3 regions of the Rhizobium sp. BK512 genome follow, and region 1 is predicted to be linked to each of the others. Evidence: predicted binding sites of a transcription regulator. Region 1 holds the regulator's gene; each other region holds the start of a gene.
The links. The regulator HrcA, encoded in region 1, represses chaperone genes, less so after heat shock. The targets are predictions, from matches to a motif close to GTTAGCACTCNCNNNNNGNGAGTGCTAAC.

Region 2: a site for HrcA is predicted at 1,581-1,609, ahead of groES (co-chaperone GroES). Genes of this name have one in related genera too.
Region 3: a site for HrcA is predicted at 4,333-4,361, ahead of groES (co-chaperone GroES). Genes of this name have one in related genera too.

Annotation. Positions count from the first base shown of each region.
Region 1 covers NZ_JACIAS010000004.1:352,746-359,316, reverse strand. Annotated here, with positions in the region: gene FHX06_RS16965 (tRNA (guanine(46)-N(7))-methyltransferase TrmB) at 1-249, shown strand, start outside; gene FHX06_RS16960 (DUF1150 family protein) at 428-685, opposite strand; gene FHX06_RS16955 (Hsp20 family protein) at 733-1,158, opposite strand; gene FHX06_RS16950 (nucleoside hydrolase) at 1,422-2,366, shown strand; gene grpE (nucleotide exchange factor GrpE) at 2,437-3,072, opposite strand; gene hrcA (heat-inducible transcriptional repressor HrcA) at 3,184-4,272, opposite strand; gene rph (ribonuclease PH) at 4,450-5,166, shown strand; gene FHX06_RS16930 (VOC family protein) at 5,241-5,657, shown strand; gene rdgB (RdgB/HAM1 family non-canonical purine NTP pyrophosphatase) at 5,667-6,311, shown strand; gene hemW (radical SAM family heme chaperone HemW) at 6,326-6,571, shown strand, end outside.
Region 2 covers NZ_JACIAS010000012.1:83-6,653, forward strand. Annotated here, with positions in the region: partial or broken gene groL (chaperonin GroEL) at 1-1,057, opposite strand, end outside; gene groES (co-chaperone GroES) at 1,120-1,434, opposite strand; gene FHX06_RS31715 (usg protein) at 1,712-1,984, shown strand; gene FHX06_RS31720 (hypothetical protein) at 2,077-2,334, shown strand; gene FHX06_RS31725 (DUF2934 domain-containing protein) at 2,570-2,833, shown strand; partial or broken gene FHX06_RS36115 (thiosulfate sulfurtransferase) at 2,895-3,029, opposite strand; gene FHX06_RS31735 (cold-shock protein) at 3,238-3,441, opposite strand; gene FHX06_RS36340 (GtrA family protein) at 4,428-4,751, shown strand; gene FHX06_RS31745 (metallophosphoesterase family protein) at 5,266-5,763, opposite strand; gene FHX06_RS31750 (hypothetical protein) at 6,507-6,571, shown strand, end outside.
Region 3 covers NZ_JACIAS010000006.1:186,168-192,738, reverse strand. Annotated here, with positions in the region: gene FHX06_RS21550 (MFS transporter) at 1-220, shown strand, start outside; gene FHX06_RS21545 (bifunctional riboflavin kinase/FAD synthetase) at 283-1,266, opposite strand; gene FHX06_RS21540 (TIGR01459 family HAD-type hydrolase) at 1,281-2,129, opposite strand; gene FHX06_RS21535 (SRPBCC family protein) at 2,359-2,847, opposite strand; gene FHX06_RS21530 (ArsR/SmtB family transcription factor) at 2,822-3,178, opposite strand; gene FHX06_RS21525 (dihydrofolate reductase family protein) at 3,326-3,967, shown strand; gene groES (co-chaperone GroES) at 4,418-4,714, shown strand; gene groL (chaperonin GroEL) at 4,771-6,408, shown strand.

The DNA of each region.
Region 1 (6,571 bases):
TCCAAGACCAATCTTGACCGTTTTCATCGCGTGCTGAAGCCGGGCGGGCTGTTCTGCTTCGCCTCCGACATCGACACCTATGTGAACTGGACGCTCCTGAAATGCCGCAACCATGGCGGCTTCGAATGGATGGCACAGAATGCGGCTGACTGGCTGACGCCCTATGAGGGCTGGCCGAGCACCCGCTATGAAGCCAAGGCCCGTCGTGAGGGCCGCTCTTCGGCCTATCTCACCTTCAAGCGCGTCTAACCCGACTAGACGGATCAATTTCGACGGCGTTGCCGCTGAGTGGAATTTTTCGAGAATAGGGAAATGCTGCAAAGCAGCTAGCGTGTGGGCAAGGGACTGACGTCAGTCCCTTGCATCGCCCATTACGATCTTCACACATGCATTCGTCGGCCAGCCGTGCTCGGCGGGCCGGTTTCGATCAATGCAGGCTGACCGTTTTCAGTTCGTCTTCAGCTGCCTTGAAGAAGGTGCTGGAGCGATTATCGGTCAGCAGGATCGGCGTACCATCGGCGCCAAACAATGCCCAGAGATCAACGCTCGGATCGATATCCGGAGCCTCGGGGAAGCATTTGGAGACCTCTTCATTGCGAATTTTGCGGATATAGGCGACCTCGCCATTGCCGATACCGGCAAGTTCAGACTTGGTCAGACGCGACGTGGCTTCTTTCATCAACATTCCTGTTCCTCCGAGAGAAGGGACCAACGGTTCAACAAACCGTTGTGCTACTGTGAAACCGAAATGTTAATTTTCTTGACCATACGCGCCGGTTCCGGGCGAATTAGATCAACCGAAAGCAGGCCGTTCTTAAGGATTGCGCCCAAGACCTGCATGCCATCGGCGAGAACGAAGGTGCGCTGGAACTGTCTGGCGGCAATGCCGCGATAGAGGTAATCGCGCTCGCCCTGATCGACCTGGCGGCCGCGGATCAGAAGCTGGTTTTCCTCAATTGACACATCAAGCTCTTCTTCGCTGAAACCGGCGACTGCAAGCGTGATGCGAAGCCGCTCCGGCGCGTCGTGACCGGCGGCGATGCGTTCGATATTATAGGGCGGATAACCGTCGCTGGCCTTGGAAATCCGCTCGAGCGTCTTTTCCATGGCATCGAAGCCCAAAAGCAGCGGGCTGGCGAAAGGGGTAATGCGGCTCATCTTCCAAAGTCCTTGATGCAAGCGACCTTCCCGGACCTCACATGCAGCATCCGGGTACCGCTAATATGGGGACGACGCTTGCCTGCTGCAAGGCATGATGGCCGCCGGCCGGGCCTCCCGCATTTTGATCGCTTCCTTGACAAAGGGCGCAGCGCCCCGCATCAAAACATGCTCCGGCGCGCTGTGTTGATTTGCGACGGGAGCGTAAAGACAATGAAAAGGTGCATGCCAGGCGTCGCGCACCAGAGGATGGAACGATTCGGATGGCAGAACCGAGAAAAATCATTATCGACACCGACCCCGGCCAGGACGATGCCGCCGCGATCATGCTGGCCTTCGGTAGCCCGGAAGAGCTTGAGGTGTTGGGCATCACCACCGTTGCCGGCAATGTGCCGCTGTCGTTCACCAGCCGCAACGCGCGTATCATCTGCGAATTGTGCGAGCGGACCGATATCAAGGTCTTTGCCGGCGCCGACCGACCGATCGCCCGCAACCTCGTCACCGCCGAGCACGTGCATGGCAAGACAGGCCTCGATGGCCCGACGCTTCCACAGCCCACGATGCCGCTGCAGGCGCAGCATTCGGTCGACTTCATCATCGAAACGCTGCGACGCGAGCCGGAGGGCACCGTCACGCTCTGTACGCTCGGTCCGCTGACCAATATCGGCCTGGCTTTCCAGAAGGCGCCGGATATCGTCCCGCGCATCCGCGAACTCGTCATGATGGGGGGCGGCTTCTTCGAAGGCGGCAACATCACGCCGGCTGCCGAATTCAACATCTATGTCGATCCGGAAGCCGCCGATATCGTGTTCCGCTCGGGCGTGCCGGTCGTCATGATGCCGCTCGATGTGACGCACCAGTTGCTGACCCGCAAGGACCGGGTGAAGCGCATGGCCGATATCGGCACCGCGCCGGCCAAGGCGATGGTCGAGATGCTGGAATTCTTCGAGCGCTTCGACATCGAAAAATACGGCTCGGACGGCGGTCCGCTGCATGATCCGACGACCATCGCCTATCTACTGAAACCGGACCTCTTCAGGGGCCGGGACTGCAATGTCGAGATCGAGGTGACATCCGAACTGACGGTCGGCATGACCGTTGTCGACTGGTGGCATGTGACCGACCGAAAGCGTAATGCAAAGGTCATGCGCTCTGTGGATTCCGACGGTTTCTTCGATCTTCTGATCGAGCGTTTCGCGCGGATCTGATCCGTTACTCTCCAACGGAAACAGAAAGGCCGCTGACGCGGCCTTTTTAATTGTTAGATGTCCTGGCCTCTCAGGCGTCCTTCTCGTCCAGAACCGAGTTGGCCTCGGCCTCTACGAGTTTCGGGCCACCCTTGGCGACGCCGACCATGGCTGGGCGCAGCACGCGCTCACCGATGGAGAAACCGGCCTGTACGACCTGTACAACCGTATTATTCGGCACTTCGGTATTCGGCACTTCGAACATCGCCTGATGGAAGTTCGGGTCGAACTTCTGGCCGACCGGCTCCAGCTTGCGAACGCCGTGGCGCTCGAGAGCCGAGAGCATGGAGCGCTCGGTCATCTCGACACCTTCGATCAATGTCGTCAGGCCAGCGTCGGCGGCAGCCCTGGCTTCCGGCGGAATGGCATCGATCGCACGGCGCAGATTGTCCGAGACGGCCAGCATGTCGCGGGCGAAGCCTGCGACGGAATAGGACTTGGCGTCCTTGACCTCGCGCTCCGTGCGGCGGCGCAGATTATCCATTTCGGCAGCGAGCCGCAGGTAGCGGTCGCGCAATTCCGTATTCTCGGCCTTCAGAAGCTCAAGCGCATCTGGTTCGCCTGCGGCTGCTTCCTTCACGGCTTCATTCTCGACGTTTGCGGCGGCGTCGGCTGTGGCTTCCGCCGCAGCCGCGTCAGGTCCGTTCTTCGTCGTTTCATCAGTCATGACGGTCTCCGGTTCGTGTATTCTCAGATGCGCCCGATATCGATGTTTGGCCGGAAAAAATCAAGTCTGCGTTACGAAGAAGCTAAAATTCCGCCTGTTTTGCGCAAGGGATCAGAGAGATCCGCGCGAAAGGCGCGACACGAGCTGCGCCGTATAGTCCACCATCGGCACGATGCGGGAATAATTGAGCCGCGTGGGACCGATCACTCCTACCGCGCCAACGATGCGGTCGTCGTCATCGCGATAGGGCGCCACAATGAGCGAGGAGCCGGAAAGTGAGAAAAGCTTGTTTTCCGAACCGATGAAAATGCGTACGCCCGGCCCGCTTTCGGCAAGGTTCAGGAGCTCGATCAAGCTGTCCTTCTTCTCCAGATCATCGAATAGCAGGCGCAGCCGGTCGAGGTCTTCCGCGCCGCCTACGCCTTCCAGCAGGTTTGCTCGGCCGCGGATGATGAGCTGTGCCGGCTTGGTATCGTCCGAGTTGCCGGCCCACACGGCGACGCCGCGCTCCACGAGGTCGCGCGACAGTGCGTCGAGTTCATGGCGAACTTCATCTTTCAGCTGGCCCAATTGCAAGCGCAATTCCGGCAGCGTCTGCCCGGTCATGTGTGCATTGAGGAAATTGGCAGCCTCGGTGAGTTGCGACGAGGTAACACCTGCGGGCAGTTCTATAATGCGGTTTTCCACCTGATCGTGGTCACCGACAAGAACAGCCAGCGCCTTGGTAGGTTCCAGGCGGATGAACTCGACATGTTTCAGAACCGGGTCGCTCTTGGAAGTTATGACAAGGCCGGCGCCGCGCGAAATGCCCGAGAGCATGCGGCTCGCCTCATTCATCATCGATTCCACCGGATTGTCGCGGCTTCCGGCCCGCACCTGGCGGTCGATGCTGGCACGTTCTTCTGCCGAGAGGTCACCGACCTGCATGAAGGCATCGACGAAGAAGCGCAGCCCGATCTGGGTCGGCAGGCGCCCGGCGCTGACATGCGGCGAATAGATGAGACCAAGCTCTTCCAGATCGCTCATGACGTTGCGAACGGAGGCAGGCGACAGAGACATCGGCAGAAGACGCGAAAGATTGCGGGAGCCGAGCGGCTCGCCGTGCTCCAGATAGCCTTCGACGATGCGCCGGAAGATTTCCTTCGATCGTTCATCCAGCGCAGCCACGGCATCCGATATTGATGTCGACCTGTAGCTCATGAACTTTTCGCACCCGCACTGAATGATATCAGGGAAATATAGCCAATCTGCCCCCCGTGGCAAAAGGGAATTTGCAAATGCACGCAGCCAATCGTAGAAGCGGGCGACGATACAATGCATGCAAAGACATTGCCTGAAAGCGCTCACGTTTTCGGCATCATGTTTCAGGAGAAGAGAATGCGGCCTTCAGGCAGAAAAACCGACCAGATGCGCAAGGTCTCCTTCGAGCGCAATTTTTCCAAGCATGCTGAAGGCTCCTGCCTGGTGAAGTTCGGCGATACGCACGTACTCTGTACGGCGAGCCTGGAAGACAAGACGCCGCCGTGGCTGCGCAACACCGGCAAGGGCTGGGTCACAGCCGAATATGGCATGCTGCCGCGCGCGACAGGCGAGCGAATGAAGCGCGAAGCTGCCGCCGGCAAACAGGGCGGCCGCACTCAGGAAATCCAGCGCCTGATCGGCCGCTCGCTGCGTGCCGTGGTCGATCTTACTGCCCTCGGCGAGCGGCAGATCACGCTCGACTGCGACGTCATTCAGGCCGACGGCGGCACGCGCACGGCCTCTATCACCGGCGGCTGGATTGCGCTTTACGATTGCCTGCGCTGGATGGAAACCCGCAACATGATCAAGGCCGACCGCGTGCTGAAGGACCATGTCGCGGCGATCTCCTGCGGCATCTTCGCCAACCAGCCGGTCATCGATCTAGACTATCTCGAGGATTCCTCGGCCGAGACCGACGCCAATTTCGTCATGACGGGCGCCGGCGGCATCGTCGAGATCCAGGGCACGGCGGAAGGCACGCCTTTCAGCGAAGAGGAGTTCTCCTCGCTGATGGGTCTCGCCAAGGCGGGCATTGCCGGGCTGGTGGACCTGCAGAAGCAAGCCATCGCCTGAGGCTTTCATTCAAGCCTCGCCAGTGAATTTCCTCGTCCCTGCTTACGGGGGCAAGGCCTAAAAAAGGGCGGGCAATGGCACAACCCATCGAAGGCGTTCTTGAAACTGCGCTCTACGCAACCGATCTCGATGCGACAGAAGCCTTTTACGAGGATGTGCTGGGCCTTGAGAAGATCGCACGGTCTGGCAACCGTCATGTGTTCTTCCGCTGCGGACCAGGCGTGCTCCTGATCTTCAACCCGGAGGAAACGGTGAAGCCGCCTGCACCGGACAGCCTGCAGGTTCCGCCGCATGGCACTATCGGAAGGGGGCATGCCTGCTTCAGGGTTTCGGGAGACAATCTCGATGCGATGGTGCAAAAGCTGAAAGCTGCCGGCATCGGCATCGAATCCGAGGTTCAATGGCCGCAGGGCGGCCGGTCGATTTATTTCCGCGACCCTTCAGGCAATAGCCTGGAATGCGCGGAGGCCAAAATCTGGGGCATGGGGTAAGGATATTTTATGCGTAAGCTCGAAACCAAAACTATTGTCGTCGCCAGCCACAACCAGGGCAAGATCCGCGAGATCCAGGATCTGATCGGGCCGCTCGGCTTCACCGCCAAATCGGCCGCCGAACTCAATTTCATCGAACCCGAGGAAACCGGGACGACTTTCGAGGAAAATGCCACGATCAAGGCACTTGCCTCGGCTCAAGCCTCCGGAATGCCGGCGCTTTCCGACGATTCCGGCCTCGTCGTCGATGCGCTTGGCGGCGATCCCGGCGTCTACACCGCCGACTGGGCTGAAACCGGCAACGGCACCCGCGATTTCTTCATGGCCATGGAGAAGGTCGAGAAGGCATTGGAAAAGGCCGGCGCCACCAAGCCCGAGCAGCGCTCTGCCCGTTTTGTCAGCGTGCTCTGCCTTGCATGGCCGGATGGTCACACGGAGCTTTTCCGCGGCGAAGTGGAAGGTAAAGTCGTCTGGCCGCCGCGCGGGACGCAAGGTTTCGGCTATGATCCGATCTTCCAGCCTGAAGATTATGATGTGACCTTCGGCGAGATGAGCGCGGAAGAAAAACACGGCTGGAACATCGGCAAGCCGCAGGCTCTCTCGCATCGCGCCCGCGCCTTCAAGCTCTTCGTCGAAACCTGCCTGGAAGCATAGGCCGAGCCTTGAACATGATCGATCCGTCTGCGTTGACGCGCGATGCAAAGCTTCTGCCCGATACCGGCGAGCCCGGTTTCGGGGTCTATGTGCATTGGCCTTTCTGCGCGGCGAAGTGCCCCTATTGCGATTTCAACAGCCATGTCCGGCATCAGCCCGTCGATCAGGAGCGCTATGTCGCAGCTTTCCTGAAAGAGATCACCAATGCCCGCCTGATGAGCGGGCCGAAGACGGTAACCAGCATCTTCCTCGGCGGCGGC
Region 2 (6,571 bases), on a different contig from region 1:
TCTGGGCGCGGATTTGCGCAACGCGGCCATCGATCTCGGCCTTGGAGCCGACGCCGTCGATGATGGTGGTGTTTTCCTTTTCGATCGCCACCTTCTTGGCACGGCCGAGCATGTTCAGCGTGACGTTCTCGAGCTTGATGCCGAGGTCTTCGGAGATGACGGTGCCTCCCGTCAGGATGGCGATGTCTTCGAGCATGGCCTTGCGGCGATCGCCGAAGCCCGGAGCCTTGACAGCAGCAATCTTCAGGCCGCCGCGCAGCTTGTTGACGACGAGCGTGGCAAGAGCTTCGCCTTCGACGTCTTCGGCGATAATGAGGAGCGGTTTGCTCGACTGCACGACTGCTTCGAGGACAGGCAACATCGCCTGGAGGTTCGACAGCTTCTTTTCGTGGATCAGGATGTATGGGTCTTCAAACTCAACGCGCATCTTGTCCTGGTTGGTCACGAAATATGGAGACAGGTAGCCACGGTCGAACTGCATGCCCTCGACGACTTCGAGTTCGGTCTCGGCGGTCTTGGCTTCCTCGACGGTTATGACGCCTTCATTGCCAACCTTCTCCATCGCCTCGGCGAGATAGCGGCCGATCTCGGAATCACCGTTGGCAGAGACGGTGCCCACCTGAGCGATCTCCGAGTTGCTGGTGATCTTGCGGGCATTGGTCTTGAGTTCCTTGACAACGGCGTCGACGGCAATGTCGATGCCGCGCTTCAGGTCCATCGGATTCATGCCCGATGCGACGGCCTTGGCACCTTCCTTGACGATGGCCTGCGCGAGTACCGTCGCGGTCGTGGTGCCGTCACCGGCAAGATCGTTGGTTTTCGACGCCACTTCGCGCAGCATCTGGGCGCCCATGTTCTCAAACTTGTCTTCGAGTTCGATTTCCTTGGCGACCGATACCCCGTCCTTGGTGATGCGCGGAGCACCGAAGGACTTGTCGATCACCACGTTACGACCCTTCGGGCCGAGCGTGACTTTGACGGCATTTGCCAGCACATCGACCCCACGCAGCATGCGTTCACGGGCGTCGCTATGGAATTTAACTTCTTTCGCAGCCATTTGTCTAACTCCTCAATAGGCAGCTATTGACTGATGGTGTTGGGTTTGGGGGACGAGCCGCCTCAGGCGGCTTGTTTACGCTCGGCCTGAGCTTCGATGATGCCCAGAACGTCGCTTTCCTTCATGATCAGCAGATCTTCACCGTCAATCTTGATCTCGGTTCCGGACCATTTGCCGAACAGGATGCGATCACCGGCCTTGACGTCGAGCGCCTGGATCTGGCCTGCATCGCTGCGGGCGCCGGGGCCTACGGCGACGACCTCGCCCTCCTGCGGTTTTTCCCTGGCGGTGTCGGGAATGATGATGCCGCCTCTGGTCTTTTCTTCGGATTCGACCCGGCGTACGAGAATGCGGTCATGGAGCGGTCGGAACGACATGTTTTCCTCCGTGGACAAACGATGATGTTTCGAAATCCCCTGGCCGGACCGGATGACCAGTCCGGGCGGGTGCGAACCTCGTTGAGCGTTCGCGTGCAAAAATTTATTTTCGGGCTTTTTCAATTTCAAGAGGGTCGGCAGGAAAAATTAGCACTCGACGCCGATGGCTGCTAACATACTGGAAAGGAACGATAAACGACATCGAAGCGTTCAGAAAACCGTTGAGGGCTGCGCGATTTTGCGCCACCTTCGCAGTGTCATGAAACGGAGATGAAGCATGCAGTTCTCATCGGACCTGGAGCGTCAGCTCAACGGCTATGGACTGACCACCGCGCATATCCTCTATCGCATTCCCGACTTCGAATCCGTCCTGCAGACTTACGTTTGGCAGGACTATGATCTTGCCCCGGATTTCCCTGAGATGTGCAAGTTCCTGAACTTCTGGAAGGCCAGCCTCGACGGACCACTGCATTCCGTCCGCTACACCCACCAACGTCTGATCGGCCCTAACGAATGGCGCCGTGTCGAGGGCGAATTCAAGCTTCAATGAAGCCTTGAAAACGAAATTTTACTTTCTTAGCTCTCGCGGCCGGGGCTTCATGAGCTCGGCCGAGATCGCTGGTCTGTCCGGAGTGAGTTGATCTGGAAGAGAAGATCAAGATCATCAGAGACCTCGGCATCGAGGAGCGCGAGGAAGTCTTTGTCGACATCGCGCGCATCCTTAAAGGGACTGCACAAGTGCATGGCGACCGTCACTTTGCTGCGCTCAAGGCCAACATGGCCAAGGCGATCCGCATCGATGCCAACGAACCGGCGCGAGATGATCCACAAAAGGCCGAACGCGTGCTGCAACAGGCTACCACGATGATCTCGCGCTTCAACTCGGCGCACATCGAATGACGAGCCACGCGATCCACTAACCATAGGCTCATCGGACATGGCGTGCGGGTCCGGCAACAATCACTGACGCCAAACATCTGGACCACACGCCGCATTCCATTCACCTGCCGCGACGGTTCGACGATCTGCGTGAAGTACCTAGCGATGGCGCGAGCTGCCTGGGCTCACGCCAAGATTTACGGCTCTTCAGGAACCGCAGGTTCCTTCCCAAGTTATTTCGATCAAGGAGGATGTCATGGACGACGAACACATCAAACGCCGTGCGTATGAGAAATGGGAAGCTGAAGGCCGGCCGGAGGGCGAGCATGAGCGCCACTGGCACGAGGCCGAGAAGGAGCTCGGTAATAGTAGCGAACTTCCGCAGACGTCTTCGCCCGCACATCATAGTGGAGTGAACGTTCCGGACGGTCACGATCAGACAACCTCTGATGCGATCCCCTCGCAGAGCGGTAAACCCGGAAGCTTCAAGCCGGGCGAGTTGGCGTCGGAGAATAAGTAGCGGATATGCGCAGCAAGGCGCAAGCCGTCGCGACGCGACGATTGCAGCTGCCTATGGCGCTTCAGGCGACTTTGCTCAGTACCTGCCAGGCGAAATCGACCAGCAGGAGAGCGATCTGGTAGCCGCGTCGCTGCAGCCAATGGGCAACGTTTCGTGCACGGGCGCCGACGAGGTCATCGACGAGCACCACAAGCGCCTCCTGCGGCAGAGGGTCCCTTTAGAGGGATCGCGGCCTGAAGAGCTAGATCACGGTTTGACACATGGTGCAGGCAAACGTACTCAACGTCCGCCGCCATCTTTCGACGGCCGGCGGCCACCAATCTCTCAAGAATGGCGCTCATCGCGGTTGCGTCGGAAAGGTTAGCCGTCCTGATCCTCATCCAGAAAGCCCCGCCCACGAGCGCTCAGATCGCGCGTACGTTTTCCGCCTTCGACTTGCCGGTCTTACGATCCTGACCCAGGTCGTAAGAGACGTTCTGCCCTTCGCGCAGCAGCGTCGAGCCCTGGACTGCACTCACATGAACGAAGACGTCCTGGCCGCCATCGTTTGGCGTAATGAAGCCGAAGCCCTTGTCCTGATTGAAAAACTTGACTGTGCCGTTCGCCACTTCGAATTCCCCGATTTGGATTAAGGGGAAATTCATAACCGCTCGACGTCTCCGCCGCAATGGTGTGCCCTTGCCGGCCGGAGACCGGCGCTTGGTGGCGCAGCGGGCGATACCCGCCATTTTCGGGAAGCGACCATCGAGGTCCGCCGGTCGCTTCCCGACCCCGAGCGATCCGCCGCCTGGCGCTCGAGAGACCGGCAACATACGCTCTATCAGCAAGTCTCGGTATCGGTACGGAAAAATTCCACTCGGACGTTGCCGCAATGCAGCACCTGAGAGTTCATCCCAGCGGACAAAAAGCAAAGGCTTGCATGCGGTTACACTGTGAACAGGCTGTGGATAACGTGTGGGTGACACTTATTGGCCGAACGGCGCGTTTCCTGTCCGTTCACCACCAGCTTGCCAAAGTGCACCGACTCGGTCGACATTCGTTCCAACCACTCCTCGGCCTCCGCCGCAAACGTTGCCGGGATGGTTCGGGCGCTCCCCATTGGGTCGAGCGCCCTTTTTCATTCCAGCCGATGTCGGGCGAGATGCTTCGCATCCTTTTCCAGAAACGATCCGGGGGAAAGGTACGCGACGGTGGCGGCGCCACTGGCTGCTTCTCTGGATGCGAGCAGTTGAGATCGTTCGAATTCGGACCTCGCCAGATCGGCCGCAGCGTTGGCGCTCTCAACTTCGGCCTCTGCAACCGATCCAATGAGCGGTTTCGTCGCGACACGCCGCGACCTGGTCGAAGCGATGGCCTCCCGGTTGAGCAACCATGGTTTCAAGGTACGCTTTGAAATCCTGTCAAATGCCGGGCCGGATGTTCGCATTGCCGAACTACCCTACCGGTTCGCGACCCGTTCAGCCGGCCACAGCAAGAGGATCGTCGCGTCGCTCTTCAATTCTTGGAGCTGCTTGTTGCCAAGGCAACGAGAGCGGCCATCCCCTTGCGGCTGGTTTGCCTTGTCATCCTCGGCGCCGCTTTCATGGCCTTACACATGGCGCTGCTAGCCGCGGTTCTTGCGACGGGCACGGAGTTCGCGTGGGCTCAAGCGAGCGCAAGCGTCGTCACCGTGATTGTCAATTTTTCAGGTAATAACCTGATGACCTGTCGCGATCAACGGCTGCGAGGCCGAGGCTTGCTCCGAGGGTTGTCGATATATTCCGCAGTAGTTAGCCCTGGAGCCGCGGTCAATGTCGGTATCGCGACGGCTTTGTTCGCGGCGGCTAGCCCCTTGGTAGGCCGCCGGTCGCACGTGATGACCATCGACTTTCTCCCTTGCCGTCGAAGGCGTGCGCGATGGTCATTCTACCGCATCTAACCGATGGCAAGTCGGGCGGCAATCGCGTTGAGGGGAAGCAGGTCGAGCGCCCCTTAACTGGCGCGATGCCATCCGAGAATCTCTCCATGTCGCCGCGGCACATCGCGTCTATGCAGCCGTCAGGGCCTTGTAATCGTCGCCAGCGAGAAGCTTGGGCAAGGGACGGGATGGCCCGGTCCTGCAAGCCAGAAGATCCCCGTCCCGTTGCGCGCTTGCAGATCGGCCGGGGAGGGCAGGCAAAGTCGCCCTCCTCGTTATACCAGTTGAGCGGTTCATCGGCCCGACACATTAGCTCAAATGCCGCCTTGCGGCCGGCGAATCCAGTCAAGCCAATCAAGGCACCAATGTGGGCCAGGTGAACCATGAGTGATTGGCTGCCGGGAGTATTGCCAGGCATTGAAATGAGCCTAACGTTTCCATCACGAAAAAAAGTCGATGCCCAATTGCCGAAATTGACCAAGCAGGCGTTGAAGGGCTTACGCTGACGGACCCACAAACGGCTTCGCAACGAAGATCAGCTACCGCGCCCGCGTTTCATGATCTGCTCCAACCTCACCGGGCGCAATTTTTGGGCATCCACGCCGACGTCGAATTGGCGAGGCAGCGGTTTTAGACGCCCGTGCGAGTGGCCGTGCAGATTGATCGATCTCTTGCCCATCTGGTTCCACGTCCTGAAAGCGTAGTGGCAGAGGATCAGGTGGTGATCGTCAGTGCGTATTTCGGCATAGTGTTGGACGCTCGTCCAACCCCTCGCTTCAGTGGTCGTTGTTGGATCGTTATTACCAACTACCAGGTGTTTGCGCCCGTTCAAGCGCGATAGAAGCTGGTCGCAATCGCCTGCGCGGGCCGACATGAAATCGCCGAGATGCCAGACATCGTCATCTTCGCCGACGAGGCCATTCCAGTTTTGGATCAGCGCCAGATCGTGGGCGGCCATGTCTGGGAAAGGACGTCGGTCGATCCTGAGGACACGCGGATCGCCAAAATGGGTATCGCTGGTAAAGAAGATCATTGATGGAACATGGGGCCGGAGCGTCCGTCGCCAAGATATTGTGGCGCTTCGAAAAGAAGTCACCTTCCATTCTTTGCAGAGAAGCCGGAGACAGTGCCATTCCAGACCGACGATGGCCCTCCTTGTTTCAACAGCCCACATTGGAGCCAGGACAAGTCGCTTGTACGCTACCGTACCAACGCGTGGTTGCGGCGCAGAATCGGACTTTAGTCCGGTTGATGACCGCAGGCAGCCCGCTAGCTTCACCACTTTACACGACGCGGGGGCGCGCAAGCGGGTCGTCATGCCAATAACTGAATCGGATCGACTTTTGTTCAGCCGAGTTTGGGCTGTCGGCGCCAAAGCGGTCAAAGACGGTCGCAATTCTGCGCTGCTCGATGTTACGCTTCATGCCCCTACGCTGGAACAATACCAGGATAGCCACGGTCAGCGGATGACCGATATGATCAAGGTCGTTCAGCTAGGAATCTCGAAGCTTCGTGATAGCGGCGAGCACATCGAAGGCGACGAGGACAGCATACGTCGGTCCTTGCGTCGCTCTGGTGCGCGGTATTCGTAGCGCGAGCGATTACATCCTATCGCTGACGATTTCACAAAATCCCTAGTGGCCCCGATCTTCCAACCATAACGCCATCGCTGTTGGCGGCGACGCGGGGCTGGCATCATCGCCCGGGATCTTCATGTCCCATTCAGGTGCGACTTCGCAAAATCCCGCGAGCGTTGCAGTATTCTTGGTATCAATAGTGAACGAAGCCACCTCTGACAGTTTCCAGTTCGGTCTGAAGGCACTTCTGAAGAAGCATCCCGA
Region 3 (6,571 bases), on a different contig from region 1:
CCCGCGCATCATCGGCACCGTCTTCGGCGCGGCAACGATGCTCTCCAGCATCGGCATGGCATTCGGCCCGCTGATCGGCGGCTGGATCTACGACACCTATGCCAACTATTCGTGGCTGTTCATTGGCTCCGCCCTGGTCGGGCTCGGTGCAGCAGCGATTGCGCTGGCGTTCCCGCCGCTACCCCGGCAGAAGGCTCAGCCTGCGCTTGGCACTGCCTGAGCGGTTCTTCGTTTTTAGGCAATTCCGGACGCAAAACGCTCAAGCAGTTTTGCTGGAATTGCTCAGCCGAAACAGAGCTTCCGGTCGAGCTCGCCGAGCGGTCTCACACCTGCGAGAAGAGCCCTCGCCTCCTCCTCGTCGCGCTTGATCTGCGCGACGAGCGGATCCAACCCGTCAAACTTCAATTCGGGGCGCAGATAGCCGAAGAAGGAAACCGAACAGGTCTGGCCATAGAGATCGCCGCTGAAATCAAAAAGGTAGGTTTCGAGCAGCGGCGCACCATTTTCCGTAACCGTCGGGCGGCGGCCGTAGCTTGCCACCGCATCGTAGAGCCTGCCGCTTTCGGGGCGGAAGCGGACGGCATAAATGCCGGCAGCAAGTTCCGCCTCCGGCGGCAACTGCATGTTGGCGGTCGGGAAGCCGAGCTGGCGGCCGAGCTTTTCGCCATCGATCACCTTCGCCTGCACCGTATAGTGATAGCCGAGCATAGCGGCGACCGAGGAGACATCGCCTTCCTTCAGCAGTGCGCGGATATGGCTCGATGAGACGACATCGGTGTTCTCATCGCGGAAGGCGTCGATCAGGGTGACGCCAAAGCCATATTTGTTGCCGGCATCCATCAGGAAGGCAGGGCCGCCTTCCCGGCCGCGGCCGAAGTGGAAGTCGAAGCCCGTCACAACTTCGGAAGCGCCGAGCCAGTCCTTCAATATGGAGTGGATGAAATCCTCGGCCGAACGCTGCGAGAATTCGTAATCGAAGGGGTATTCAATGACTGCGTTGAAGCCCAGCTCTTCCAGGATACGGGCCTTGAAGGGCGCCGGTGTCAGGCGAAAGACCGGTGCATCCGGCTTGAAGACAGTGCGCGGATGCGGCTCGAAGGTCAGCACCAAAGCGGGAATACCGCGCTGCCGTGCAATATCGAGAGCCCGGTTCAGCACCGACTGATGGCCGCGGTGGACACCATCAAAATTGCCGATGGCAATGACGCCGCCCTTCAGATGATCGGGCAGCGGTTCGCGGGTTTCGTTACGGTGGAACACGGTCATCGGCTTCAATTCTCTTATGCGAGGCGCGGCATCCACCACTTGGGGGCGGCATTTTCCCGTTCGAGATAGGCGTGCAGGATCGCTTCGTCGGTCTCCCCGTTCAGCGTATATTCCTTAGCGTGGATACCGCCGCTGATGTAGAGAAGATCGAGGCCATAATTCAAGGCGCCGCGAACATCTGTCGGCATGCCGTCGCCGATCGCCAGAACGCGGTCAACGGGGAAATCGCCGTGCACTTCGCGCGCGGCGGCAAGGGTCGCCTCATAGATCGGCCGGTGCGGCTTGCCGGCGATGCGGGTGGAACCGCCGAGCTGCTCATAATAGGCAGCCATCGCGCCGGCGCAGGGAATGATGCGGTGGCCGCGCTCGACGACGAGATCCGGATTGGCGCAGATCATCGGCACGTTGCGGGCTTTGAAGTCCAGCAGCATGTCGGTGTAGTCCTCGGGCTTCTGCGTTTCATCGTCGAAGAAACCGGTGCAGACGACCGACGTGGCCTCACCGGCCGCCGCACGCTCGATATCGAGGCCTTCCAGGATCGGATTGTCGCGCTCGGGACCAAGCAGGAAAACTTCACGCGGTCCTTCGGCAATCAGCGCGCGGGTGACATCACCAGAAGTGACGATGCGGTCATAGGCGTCGTCGGGCACGCCGATCTGGCGCAACTGCTCGACGACCTGCCAGGAGACGCGGGGCGAATTGGTGATTAGGACGACCGTCAGACCCGCGGCGCGAGCGGCCTGCAGCGCCTCGCCCGCTTTCGGAAACGGATCGACGCCGTTATGCACGACACCCCAGACATCACAGAGCACCGCGTCATATTGATCGGTGATCTCGGAGAAGTTCGCAATCCGCTTTGCCATTCCGCTTTCCTGCTTCGCTTTCGGTCCCCGGTGACATTGCAAAGGCAGGCTTCATTGGCAAGGCATTTCCGCAGCGACGTGACAGATACAGCCAATGGCGGCTTTCGGCACGACTTGGGTTTTCGCTGACCCCACCGAACATGTTCATTTGTTGAAGGGTGAGCCTGGCGTGCCGGCTTCGGCGCATCGTCGAAACCGGCAAGGCATATTACAGGCACCTCTGATGACATCAACCGTCCAGCCAGGCGGCAAGGCCCTCGAGCGTCTGCAGCCCGTATTCCACCGCGCCGAAACCGATGACCACCTGACGCCGCTTGGCACTGGGGTGGAGCTGGCGCAGGGTCAGCACGGTCTTGCCGTCGGCCTGCTCATCAAAGGTCACGGTAACGCGGAAACGGTCGGGGTCATCAGGATCGGGCGTGCCGTAATCCATGACGATCCGCTCGTTCGGCACGATCTCCAGAAAACGCATGAGGTTCGCGAAACGATGCTCCTTGCCCTCGAACATGCCCACCATATCGAAGCGCCAGATCCCGCCCTCGCGGATATCGGCCTCGTGGCTCTCGATGCTGAGGCCGGCCGGGCCATACCATTTGGCCAGTGCCTTTGGATCCATCCAGGCGGCAAAGACCTTGTCGCGTGGGTGGTTCAGCAGCTTGACCAGCACGATTTCGCGATCGAGCGACCAGGTCTCAAACGGGTTTGCCATGTCCTTCATCATCCTCTTGCGTCTCGTCCAAATAGGCTTCCAGCCGATCCAGCCGCTCGGTCCAGCGCCGGCGCTCCGCTTCCATCCAGTCCGCCGCCTCGTCGAAGCGCGCCTGCACCAGCCTGCACCAGCGGCTGCGCCCGCGCTTCTCGCTGGCGATCAGCCCGCAATCTTCCAGCACCTTGAGATGCTGGGCGAAGGAGGGCAGCGCCATGTCGAAAGGCTCGGCCAGGACGCTGACCGGTACCTCGCCGGCAGCCAAGCGCGAGACGACCGCGCGGCGGGTCGGGTCGCTGAGAGCGTGAAAGGCAAGGTCGAGCGGTGTCGAGTGGTAGGGCATGTGGCCTATTAAAACGTCACCGATTGCCAGTCAAGAACAATAAGGTACTTGCCTTAGTGTTCGACCCTCGATACAAAGGCATATGCCTTAGTATCTGATCTGCAGATGGAGGCTGTCATGGTGCAACCACTCGCAAGGAGAACAACAGTGGTAGTTCGTGTCGATCTCATGATCTCGCTCGATGGTTTCGCGACAACGACGGACCAGACGCCGGAAGTCCCGTTCGGCGAGGACTGGTCGCGTCTCGTCGGCTCATATGTAGCAACCCGCACGTTCCGCGAGCGCGTATTCAAGGATACCAGCGGGGCTGGGACGACAGGCATCGACGACGACTACGCGAAGGCGTATTTCGAAAATGTGGGGGCCGAGATCATGGGCGCCGGCATGTTCGGTCTCCACAACTTTCCCGACGATCCGGACTGGCGCGGCTGGTGGGGTGACGAGCCGCCGTTCCAGTGTCCGGTTTTCGTCCTCACCCACAAGCCACGTCCTTCCCTGGAGATGGCTGGCGGGACAATTTTCCATTTCCTCGCCACTACACCTGCCGATGCGCTACAGCGGGCGGTCAGTGTCGCGGGCGGCAAAGACGTGCGGGTTGGCGGCGGTGCTACCGTTGTTCGCGACTTCCTAAAGGCGGGCCTTGTCGATCGCCTTCATGTCGCTATCGCTCCGATCCTGCTCGGGCGCGGCATACGCCTGTGGGACGAACTGCGCGGCCTGGAAGCCGGCTGCACGGTGAAGTCGGAAACCGCGCCGAGTGGCACCATCCACCTCACCTTCCAACGCTAGGCATTTTCTTGTGACTGGGGCGACCATGGCCGCGCACAGCGGTCATGATGTCGGCTTCCGTGCAGACCCTGACAATCTGCCTTGCCTGTCCAACCCGAGGCAAATGTCGACTTCCGCTGTAAAGCGGTCAACCTTGGAAGCAGGCGGGCAACGATATCGCCACGCATTGGCCAGATGATGCGTGGCGAGTTGGCCGGCCCGCCAGCCGCCAGCTCATGTTCGCCCGGACGGGCAAGCCTCGGAAAGGCAGGCTATGGAAGGCTCGGCGCCACGCGGGACAAATCCTGCATGTCTCCACAATTCCGGCACAAAAATCCGTGAAGGCTCTTCTTGACTCCTTCCGGAGCCATCCCTAAATGCACGGCGTTAGCACTCACAGGAGTTGAGTGCTAACATCCACCTTGTGGGCCACCCCGGTCCGCGAATGTCATTTGATCGAGGGATTAGACAATGGCAAGCACCAATTTCCGCCCGCTTCACGATCGCGTCGTTGTCCGTCGCGTTGAATCCGAAGAGAAGACCAAGGGCGGCATCATCATCCCGGATACCGCTAAGGAAAAGCCGCAGGAAGGCGAAATCGTCGCTGTCGGCTCCGGCGCTCGTGACGAGTCCGGCAAGGTCGTAGCACTCGACGTCAAGGCTGGCGATCGCGTTCTGTTCGGCAAGTGGTCGGGCACCGAAGTCAAGATCAACGGCGAAGACCTTCTGATCATGAAGGAAGCCGACATCATGGGCATCATCGGCTAATCAGCCGGTTGTCTTTCATCCGATATCGCTGACACCCCTTTTCAGGAGTTCTCAAAATGGCAGCTAAAGAAGTAAAGTTCGGCCGCGGCGCGCGCGAAAAGTTGCTGCGCGGCGTCGATATCCTCGCTGACGCAGTGAAGGTCACGCTTGGTCCGAAGGGCCGCAACGTCGTTATCGACAAGTCCTTCGGCGCTCCGCGCATCACCAAGGACGGTGTTTCGGTCGCCAAGGAAATCGAACTCGAAGACAAGTTCGAAAACATGGGCGCCCAGATGGTCCGCGAAGTTGCTTCGAAGACCAACGACGTCGCCGGCGACGGCACCACGACTGCAACGGTTCTCGCACAGGCCATCGTTCGCGAAGGCGCCAAGGCAGTTGCTGCCGGCATGAACCCGATGGACCTGAAGCGCGGTATCGACCTCGCTGTTGCTGAAGTCGTCAAGGATCTCCAGGCTAAGGCCAAGAAGATCAACACGTCGGAAGAAGTTGCCCAGGTCGGCACGATCTCGGCAAACGGCGAAAAGCAGATCGGTCTCGACATTGCTGAAGCAATGCAGAAGGTCGGCAACGAAGGCGTTATCACCGTCGAAGAAGCCAAGACCGCTGAAACCGAACTCGAAGTCGTCGAAGGCATGCAGTTCGACCGCGGCTACCTGAGCCCGTACTTCGTCACCAACCCGGAAAAGATGGTTGCTGACCTCGAAGACGCCTTCATCCTCCTGCACGAAAAGAAGCTTTCGAACCTGCAGTCCATGCTCCCGGTTCTCGAAGCTGTCGTTCAGACCGGCAAGCCGCTCCTCATCATCGCTGAAGACGTCGAAGGCGAAGCTCTTGCTACGCTCGTCGTCAACAAGCTGCGCGGCGGCCTGAAGATTGCTGCTGTCAAGGCTCCGGGCTTCGGCGATCGCCGCAAGGCCATGCTGGAAGACATCGCTATCCTCACGGGCGGCACTGTCATCTCCGAAGACCTCGGCATCAAGCTCGAGAGCGTCACGCTCGACATGCTCGGCCGCACCAAGAAGGTCTCGATCTCCAAGGAAAACACCACGATCGTCGACGGCGCCGGCGCCAAGTCCGACATCGAAGGCCGTGTTGCCCAGATCAAGGCCCAGATCGAAGAAACCACCTCCGACTACGACCGCGAAAAGCTGCAGGAACGTCTTGCCAAGCTCGCAGGCGGCGTTGCCGTTATCCGCGTCGGCGGTTCGACGGAAGTCGAAGTGAAGGAAAAGAAGGACCGCATCGACGACGCCCTCAACGCGACGCGCGCTGCTGTTCAGGAAGGTATCGTACCGGGCGGCGGCGTCGCTCTGCTGCGTTCTTCCACGAAGATCACCGCAAAGGGCGAAAACGACGACCAGGAAGCTGGTATCAACATCGTTCGCCGCGCTCTCCAGGCTCTGGTTCGCCAGATCGCTGAAAACGCAGGTGACGAAGCTTCGATCGTTGTCGGCAAGATCCTCGACAAGAATGAAGACAACTACGGCTACAACGCCCAGACTGGCGAATATGGCGACCTGATCCAGCTCGGCATCGTCGACCCGGTCAAGGTTGTCCGTACGGCTCTGCAGAACGCAGCTTCGGTTGCTTCGCTGCTGATCACCACGGAAGCCATGATCGCCGAGCTGCCGAAGAAGGACGCTCCGGCAATGCCGGGCGGTATGGGCGGTATGGGCGGTATGGACATGATGTGATAGGCCAACGGCCTCTCACAGCATCGTCCGTAAAACCGCCCATCATTTAGATGGTTCAGCGCGTCAAGCGCGCTGAACAAGCGGTATGGACATGATGTGATAGGCGTAAGCCGTCACTGACATCCATTCCGGTCTCCGGAATAGAAAGGGCGGTCTTCGGGCC